4 regions of the Pseudomonas sp. OTU750018 genome follow, and region 1 is predicted to be linked to each of the others. Evidence: riboswitches for the same ligand, from Rfam matches in the RefSeq annotation. Region 1 holds a riboswitch; each other region holds the start of a gene.
What was found. Region 1 has a riboswitch for cobalamin ahead of cobG (precorrin-3B synthase). Riboswitches for the same ligand answer to the same signal wherever they lie in the genome.
Positions count from the first base shown of each region.

Region 2: linked by a shared signal. The riboswitch ahead of cobO (cob(I)yrinic acid a,c-diamide adenosyltransferase) and the one ahead of cobG (precorrin-3B synthase) in region 1 are both predicted to bind cobalamin.
Region 3: linked by a shared signal. The riboswitch ahead of HCI85_RS19130 (TonB-dependent receptor) and the one ahead of cobG (precorrin-3B synthase) in region 1 are both predicted to bind cobalamin.
Region 4: linked by a shared signal. The riboswitch ahead of HCI85_RS04995 (energy-coupling factor ABC transporter permease) and the one ahead of cobG (precorrin-3B synthase) in region 1 are both predicted to bind cobalamin.

Region 1 covers NZ_JAAPAU010000003.1:27,596-29,790, reverse strand. Annotated here, with positions in the region: gene cobG (precorrin-3B synthase) at 1-1,134, opposite strand, end outside; cobalamin riboswitch at 1,231-1,418, opposite strand; gene cbiE (precorrin-6y C5,15-methyltransferase (decarboxylating) subunit CbiE) at 1,488-2,195, shown strand, end outside.
Region 2 covers NZ_JAAPAU010000002.1:589,919-592,113, reverse strand. Annotated here, with positions in the region: gene HCI85_RS11535 (MliC family protein) at 1-492, shown strand, start outside; cobalamin riboswitch at 560-784, shown strand; gene cobO (cob(I)yrinic acid a,c-diamide adenosyltransferase) at 894-1,505, shown strand; gene HCI85_RS11525 (cobyrinate a,c-diamide synthase) at 1,502-2,195, shown strand, end outside.
Region 3 covers NZ_JAAPAU010000004.1:64,546-66,740, reverse strand. Annotated here, with positions in the region: gene dxs (1-deoxy-D-xylulose-5-phosphate synthase) at 1-856, shown strand, start outside; cobalamin riboswitch at 923-1,136, shown strand; gene HCI85_RS19130 (TonB-dependent receptor) at 1,237-2,195, shown strand, end outside.
Region 4 covers NZ_JAAPAU010000001.1:1,029,266-1,031,460, forward strand. Annotated here, with positions in the region: gene HCI85_RS04990 (hypothetical protein) at 1-524, shown strand, start outside; gene HCI85_RS04995 (energy-coupling factor ABC transporter permease) at 529-1,209, opposite strand; cobalamin riboswitch at 1,265-1,472, opposite strand; gene HCI85_RS05000 (PaaI family thioesterase) at 1,505-1,960, opposite strand; gene HCI85_RS05005 (acyl-CoA dehydrogenase family protein) at 1,970-2,195, opposite strand, start outside.

The DNA of each region.
Region 1 (2,195 bases):
CGGCCGCGCTGTGCTGGCGCGCAGGCGCTTGGCGAGCAGCAAGGCGTCGGCTTTGCTGTCGGCCAGGCCCTTGGCGCAGGCGGTTGACCCGGTGCAGGCGATCAGATTGCTAAGTGGTTCCTGCGCATCGATCAGCAGGCCCAGTTCGCCCAGTGCGTGCAGCAGGTTGTCTGCCGAGTGCTCTGGGATATTCGGCAGCAGCAGACCCTGCCAGGGTGTCAGGCGCAGGCTGGCATCACCGTAGTGCTCGGCCAGATCGGCCAGGGCGTTGAGTTGCGCAGCGTTAATCCGGCCCACACGTGAGGAGGCGGCGACCATGCGCAGGCCGGCTTGCTGCTGTGGATAAATGCCGAGTACTGGATGTGGGTGGATCGAGGTGCGCTGCCAACTGAGTGGGGCCGCTTGCAGGGCGAAGGGCAGTCGCGCCTGTAGCTGTTGCAGCAACTGGCGGGCTGGAGTCACGGAGAGCAGCTGGCGCATACGGCTGTATTCGCTGCCGGCCAGTTCGAGGAAAAGCCTGAGCAGTTGCTCGATCATCGGCACGGCTTGCTCTGCGTCGACCACGCCTAGTGGCGGATCACCCGGGCAGCCGGCCAGGCCAAAGACCAGTCGGGCCGGCGTGCCGGGCAGGGCGCTTAGCCAGATATCGTGGGGGTGTTCGAGCATCGCCAGGGCTTCGCCGCCGTCCAGCTGCAGGGCGAACTTGGCCGACAGCCCATGCAGCGTCGGGGTGGTTTGCAGCAGCTCAAGCAGCGCGGCGGCCAGCGGGCGGGTGTCGAGTACGGCATGCGGATCGAGGCCGGCGGCGGGGCTGAGCAGCTGGTTGCGCACATCGTCGGCGGCCGGGTTGCTGGGGCCGAGGTCGGCGGCGAGCAGGCGCTCGATCAACTCGGCTTGCTGGCCGGGCAACACGCCACGAATCTGCAGATTGCTGCGGTTGGTCAGCTCCAGCACACCGCTGGCGCAGTGTTCGGCTGCCTCGGCGATGGCGCGTGCCTGTTGGCTGGTGATCACGCCGCCGGCCAGCTTGACCCGGCAGATGCCGCCGTCCAGCGCCGGAACGATACGCAGCAGGCCGGGACACGCGCTAGGACGTGGGTCGGGCAGGTCGGCGGAGGTTGGACGGTCGCGCAAAAAGGGTCACCAGCAACAAAGACGCGGCGACCGAACCAGCGAAATCCGCCCACAGGGGATTTCATGGCATCGGTACACCCCGCCCGATGTTGGCACTCGCGACTAGCGTCGTCGGCAGGTCTCCTGGCTGACAGGTCTTAATCTGCCGCGGCCTTCCCGGTTACCCAGTGGCACAGTTGCGGCAGACTCGCTGTTTACAGTTGCGGGGGCAGCCACGGTTTAACCGTGTTCCCTCTTAGGCCCTATGCACAATGGCGGCGGGCACCGACGAAGGCGCTATTATGCCCGCTTTGCGCGCAGGCACGACAGCCAGCTGGTCGGGCGGCGCGCTGATGACGGTTTGAGGAAAGCGCATGACGGCTTGGTTAACCCTGGTGGGTATAGGTGAAGACGGCTACGCCGGCCTGGGTGCGGCGGCGCGGTTGGCGCTGAGCGAGGCGCATTGCATCGTCGGCGGTGCCCGCCAGTTGGCGCTATTGCCTGCTGATCTGCCGGGGCAGCATGAGCTGTGGCCGAGCCCCTTTAGCCTGGAGCCGGTGCTGGCGCGGCGTGGTACGTCGGTGTGTGTACTGGCCAGCGGTGATCCGCTGTTCTATGGCGTTGGCGCGAGCCTGGCGCGGCAGCTGCCGGCTGAGGAATTGCGGGTATTTTCTGCGCCCTCATCCGTCTCACTGGCTGCTGCTCGCCTGGGTTGGCCACTGCAAGAAGTGACCGTGCTGTCGCTGGTGGCGCGGCCGTTGGCGGCGGTGCAGGCGCAGGTTTTCCCAGGCGCGCGGCTGCTGCTGTTGAGCAATGACGGCGACAGCCCGGCAGCCGTGGCCGAGTTGCTACGTGAACGCGGTTTTGGTCCCAGCCGTTTGACCGTGCTGGAGCACCTGGGCGGCGATCAGGAACGGCGCATCGATGGTCTGGCCAGCGATTGGGCATTGCCGCGCGTGGCCGATCTCAATCTGCTGGCAATCGACTTTGTGGCGGGTGCCGATGCGCGCCTGCTGCCGCTGACGCCGGGTTTGCCGGACGACGCCTATCAGCACGACGGCCAGCTGACCAAGCGCGACGTG
Region 2 (2,195 bases), on a different contig from region 1:
GGCAGTATCGAGGAGCTGATTTGTCAGGCGCCTGCTCTGGCCGAGCTTGATCAGAAAATGTCGAATGTTTATCAGCAGGCGTCGGCCAAGGCCATAAACCAGCATCCACCGGTACTCAAGGCTGAGCAGAGAGGTTGGATAAAAGGCCGCAATGACTGCTGGAAGGCCGCTGACCGTGAGCAGTGCGTAGCCGAGAGCTATCGCCTGCGGATTGCCGAATTGCAGGCGCGCTACGCGTTACTGAAAGGGACCGGTCCGGTGCGTTTTCAATGCGATGGTCTGCCGGCCAAGGAAGTCATCGTCACCTACTACCCCACCGAGCCTGGGACCCTGGTGGCCGAGTTTGCTGACAGCGTGTCGTTGATGTATCAGCAGCCTGCAGCCAGCGGCAGCAAATATCAGGGGCGCAACGAATCATTCTGGGAGCACCAGGGGGAGGCGACCGTGGTGTGGGGCTATGGCTCGCCCGAGATGAAGTGTCAGGCCAAGTAACCCTGGTGGCTTAAGCAGTCTGCGCCAAATGGCGCATTCGTTTGACGCTTAATCATGAACTCTCTAACCTTCGCGCCTTGTAGCAGGTGCCCCCAACGCATTGCGTGTGCGGGGTGAAACAGGGAAGTCGGTGCGCTGTGCGTGTGAACGCCCGCTATTCCGACGCTGCCCCCGCAACGGTAAGTGAGTCAAACGCCGCAAGAACCACTGTGCGTGATGCATGGGAAGGTGCGGTCGTGAGCCATTCGGCTCGCTCACAAGCCCGGAGACCGGCCTGCTGCAGTCCACGGCATCGCGGAGGGCGATGGCTGGCGTGTGGTGTGCGCTGTGCGCAGGCCCGCGCTTTCCCTATCCCCGCATGCTTTTTCCAGCCAGATCGCCCTGTGGCGGTGGAGCATGCGATGACTGAATCGATTGAACGTGACGCCCGGCACAAGGCGCGCATGGCCCGCAAGAAAGCCCTTATCGATGAAAAGATTGCCCAGGCCCAGGATGAGTACGGCCTGCTGCTGGTGCACAGCGGTAATGGCAAGGGCAAGAGCAGCAGCGCCTTCGGCATGGTTGCCCGCGCCCTGGGCCACGGCCTCAAAGTGGGCGTGGTGCAATTTATCAAGGGTGCAGCCAGCACAGGCGAAGAAGCCTTCTTTCGCCGTTTTCCCGATGAAGTCAGCTACCACGTGATGGGCGAAGGCTTTACCTGGGAGACCCAGGATCGCCAGCGTGATATCGACAAGGCGCGCGAAGCCTGGACGGTGGCGGCGCAGCTGCTGAATGACCCGGCCATCGGTCTGGTGGTGCTCGACGAGCTGAATATCGCCCTGAAGTACGGTTATCTGGAACTCGACGCGGTGCTCGCCGACATCGAAGCGCGGCCGCTGCTACAGCATGTGGTGGTAACCGGTCGTGGCGCGTTGCCGGGGATGATCGAGGCAGCGGATACCGTGACCGAGATGAGCCTGGTCAAGCATGCGTTCAAGGCCGGGGTTAAGGCGCAGAAGGGCGTGGAGTTTTGAACAGCGCCCACTCTTGCCCCGCGTTATTGATCGCTGCACCGGCCTCCGGTCAGGGTAAAACCACGGTCACCGCAGCCTTGGCGCGCTTGCATGCACGCCAGGGCAAGCGCGTGCGGGTGTTCAAGTGCGGCCCGGACTTTCTTGACCCGATGATTCTTGCTCGCGCCAGCGGCGCGCCGGTGTATCAGCTCGACCTGTGGATGGTCGGTGAAGCCGAGAGTCGTCGTCTGCTCTGGGAGGCGGCGGGTGAGGCTGACCTGATTCTGATTGAAGGGGTGATGGGCCTGTTCGATGGCACGCCTTCGGCAGCCGATTTGGCCCGGCACTTTGGTGTGCCGGTGCTGGCGGTGATCGACGGTTCGGCCATGGCGCAGACCTTTGGCGCTATGGCCCATGGACTGGCGACCTTCCAGGCGGATTTGCCGTTTTCTGGCGTGCTCGGTAATCGGGTTGGCAGTGCGCGGCATGGCGAGATTCTGCGTGATGCGCTGCCAGCCTCGATTCGCTGGTACGGCGCGCTACCGCGCAGCGCCGAGGTCGGTTTACCGAGCCGCCATCTCGGCCTGGTTCAGGCGGGCGAACTGCTCGACCTGGATGCCCGTCTGGATGCCGCCGCCGATGCCTTGGCTGCCAGTGCCGATACCAGTCTGCCGCCGCCAGTCAGCTTCGCCGCGCCCGAACAGGCCAGGC
Region 3 (2,195 bases), on a different contig from region 1:
CGGTATCACCCCTGCGATGAAAGAAGGCTCGGACCTGGTGGCGTTCAGCGAACGTTATCCCGAGCGCTATTTCGACGTGGCCATCGCCGAACAGCATGCCGTGACCCTGGCGGCCGGCATGGCCTGCGACGGTGCCAAACCGGTGGTGGCGATCTATTCGACCTTCCTGCAACGCGCCTATGACCAGCTGATCCACGATGTGGCCGTGCAGCACCTCGATGTACTGTTCGCCATTGACCGCGCCGGCTTGGTCGGTGAAGACGGTCCGACCCACGCCGGCAGCTTCGACATTGCCTACCTGCGCTGCATCCCCGGCATGCTGGTGATGACACCCAGCGATGAGAACGAACTGCGCCGTATGCTCACCACCGGTCACCTGTTCAATGGCCCGGCCGCCGTCCGTTATCCGCGTGGTAGCGGTCCGAATGCCGCCATCGAGCCGGGCCTGGAACCGCTGGAAATCGGCAAGGGCATCGTTCGCCGCAACGGCAAAAAAACCGCCCTGCTGGTCTTTGGCGTACAACTGGCCGAAGCCCTCAAGGTCGGCGAAGTGCTGGATGCCACGGTGGTCGATATGCGCTTTGTCAAACCGCTGGACGAAGCCCTGGTACGCCAGCTGGCGGCCAGCCATGAACTGCTGGTGACCATCGAAGAGAACAGCGTGATGGGCGGTGCCGGCAGCGCGGTCAGCGAGTTTCTCGCTCACGCCGACATCCTCAAGCCGGTGCTGCATCTGGGGCTGCCGGACTACTACGTCGAGCACGCCAAGCCCGCGCAGATGCTCGCCGAATGTGGATTGGATGCCGCCGGTATCGAGGCTGCCGTCCGCGCACGCCTTGCCATGCTTTCTGCATGAGCACCGCTCATCCAGAGCTGAGCCAGGCTTGCTTGTAATTCATTCACCCGCGCATTAAGGTGCGCGGCGTTTTACTTCCGCCAAGGTGCGCCCTTCCACAGTGAAGCGGCGTTAAACGGGAAGCCGGTGCGCTCACGAAGAGCAACCCCGGCGCTGCCCCCGCAACGGTAATCGACCGCAGAGTCGTTCTGCACGTCACCTCAACGCCACTGGGTTATCCCGGGAAGGCGAGGCGGCGCACGTCGAGAGCCCGGAGACCGGCCTTGCTGGATGTGACTGGTGTTGCGGAGGGCATCACCGTCAAGCTCAGGCTGCGCCAGCGCGCCCGTTCTTGCCCCTGCCCTCCTCAAAAGTCGTTTGATCTTTTGAGGATTCTCTACGTGAAATTGTCCCGTCTTACCCTGGCTGTGGCGCTTGCACCTGGCCTGGCGCTGGCTGCTGAAGCGACGCAGCCCTATCAAGCCCAGCCGCTGGTGATTACCCGTGCCACACCGCTGCAAACCCCGGCACCGGCTAGCGTCGCCGTGATCAGCCGTGAGCAGATCGAAATTAGCGCTGCCAGCAGCTTGGTGGATGTGCTGCGCACCCAGGCGGGGCTGCAAATTCAAGACACGCTCGGCGACGGCAATCGGGTCTCTTTGAGCTTTCGTGGCTTCGGCGCTAATGCGGCGAATAACACCTTGGTATTGGTGGATGGCCGCCGGCTGAACAACCCCAGCCAGGAAGCCGCCAACCTCAATAGCGTGCCGCTGAGCAATATCGAACGAATCGAGATTATCCGCGGCGCCGGCAGCGTGCTGTACGGCGACCAAGCCGTGGGCGGGGTGATCAATATCATCACCCGTCAGCCCAGCGAGAATGAAGGCTACCTTGAGACCAGTCGCGGCAGCCATGATCTGGAAGCATACCGTGGGCATTTCAACCAACAGCTGGGGCACGGCTTATCGCTCTACGGCAGCGGCGAGTCCCGACATACGGATGGCTATCGCGACAACAACAATGCCAGCTACAGCAATGCCTTTGGCCGCTTGCGCTACGACCATGACAATGGCTGGGCGCTGTACGAGCAGCAGAGCATTGATGACGAGTTGCGCTACCCAGGCCGCCTGACCGAAACGCAACGCCGCGCTGACCGTAAAGCCGCAGGCTCACCGCAGGACTTCAACGACAGCAAGACTCAAGTGCAGCGCCTGGCCTTCCAGCAGAATCTGGGTACGCACTGGACCGCCGACTTCGACTACAGCTACCGCGATAGCGATGGCGTCGGCGCTCTGTTCGCATCACCTTTTATCCAAGGCACTCGGGTGGAAAGCCTTAGCCCGCGCCTGACCGGCCACTG
Region 4 (2,195 bases), on a different contig from region 1:
GTGATGCGCAATCTGGCCAGTTGATCGCCAATATGAACGCCACTTACGCCAATGGCATGCTCAACGCCCATATTGCCGCACGCAACCCGACGACCGGGGCCACTCTGGAGCGCAAGGCGCTGTTCCACCGGCAGAACCTTAACGCTGCAGCGGCAGCGCCAAGCAGTAGTCCAAGTAGCAGCGCCACACGCGATCCGGCGCTGATCGGCACCTGGGTACACGAGAAGATCATCAACAGCGGCGGTGCCAATTTCGCTTCAATGACCACCCAGATGATTCTGCAACTGAGTGATGACGGCAGCGTTTCGCAGTGGACGCGCAGTGTGGCAGGTGGCGCTGATTGGAACTACGACAGCCCTGGCGAGCTGCAATACAGCGGCCGCTGGCAGAGCAACAACGGCTTGTTGGAAGTGCAGATGCAGGGTCGCAGTGACTATCAGCCTGCCGCCTACTATCGCTTCAGTGACCAGTACCTGGTCACTGAGAGCAACACCGGCAAGCTGATCTGGCAGCGCCGCCAGTAGTCAATCAGGCCGACTGATGCAGACGCGTGTTGAACAGCGGCCCACGGCTATAAGCGGACAGTGCCTTGGCAGCGGCCAGCACACCCAGATCAACCAGTGGCTCGATCAGGATCACGCTCATATAGGCCAGACCAAAACTACCCACGGCCGCCAGGTTCTCACCGGAGAAACCGTTGCCATAGAACGCCCAGAAGCCGACCCAGGCGACGATGCCACCCTGATAGGCGGTCGACAGCGCCAACGCCTGTTTGTAGGAGAGGTCTACATAGGCGGTGCCCGGCGCGATAATGCGCTTGGCCAGCACACTGATCGCCCACAGCGGCACCAGCAGCGTGGTGACGTTCATGCCGTACTGCGGCAGGTCAAACTGAGCAAACAGCAGCCCCTGCAGTAATAAGCCGAGCGCCAGACCAACAGCCGTGGCACCCGCGCCAAACAGCAGCAGCAGTGTCGAGCCGAGGATCAGGTGCACCTCGGAAACCCCGACCGCATGGTGCGGAAAGACCTCGAAGAAGCAGAACACCAAGGCGGTGGTTAGCAGGCTACGCAGCGCTAAGGCGGCAGCGCCACCGTTGCTGCGTACGCTGTCGAGGGCAAGTTTGGCCGTAAGGCCAAAGGCACCTGCGGCGGTTGCATAACTGAGGAAGAGTTTGGCGCCAGTAACGACTTCTGGTTCGATGTGCATAGCGATTCCTGTACCGCGCCCACCGCGCGATGATCCGGATTGAGGGGATGGGCATAAGCGCCCGACTTCGATGGCAGGTCTCCTGGCTCACGGCTTGATACTCCACCCGCCTTCCCAACCTTGCGGTCAGTGGCATCTGGGCGTCGCTCGCCGTTTACAGTTGCGGGGGCAGCCATGGCTTCGGCACCGGTTGTGGTGCTTTCCATGTTCCCTTTTCATCCAGTCGCATCACACGGGCTGGAACCATCGGCGGCCACCTTACCCGGCGGCCGCGGGAAATGACAGAGCCTGGCGTTTACCGCGCAGGTAAACCAACGGACTGAGTAGCGCCTGACGCCGTATGGAGCAAGCAAGTGAAGACACCACTGGCGTTGGCGCACAGCAGCCCCTGAGCATCGTGCAGCGTGGCCTGTACCGCGACATGTCGCCCTTCGCGCTGCTGCACGCGGGCTTCGGTTCGCAGCGGCAAAGCCGCAAGACCAATCGGGCGCAGGTAATTCACCTGCAGGCTGGCGGTCACGTAGACCTCCTCGGCACAGGCTTGCGAATACACCGCCAACCCCAACGCCGCATCGAACAGCGTGGCGGTGTAGCCGCCATGCACACCGCCAAGCGGATTGAAGTGCACAGCCGGCGGCTGACTGCTGAAGCTCGCCACCCCGGCTGCGGCCTGCAGCTGAGCGATACCGTAGTCCGCACCGATATCACCGGCCAGCCAGGCCTTTAATCGCTCAAAGAGACTGCTGTGCATGCTCAGGCCTCAGATCAGGTGCGGCGTACTGCGCACCACCAGCGCCTCGACATTCACCCCACGCGGCAGAGTGCCGTAGACCCGGCCGCCCTGCCCGCCCAAACGGCTGGCTATAAAGGCATCGCTTACCACCGAATTGCCGGCTTCCAGCAGCAGCTTGGCCTGTAGCGCCAGGGCCACGTCTTCGGTCAACTGACGGGCGCGGTACTGGATATCAGCGGTGTCGCGAAAGTCC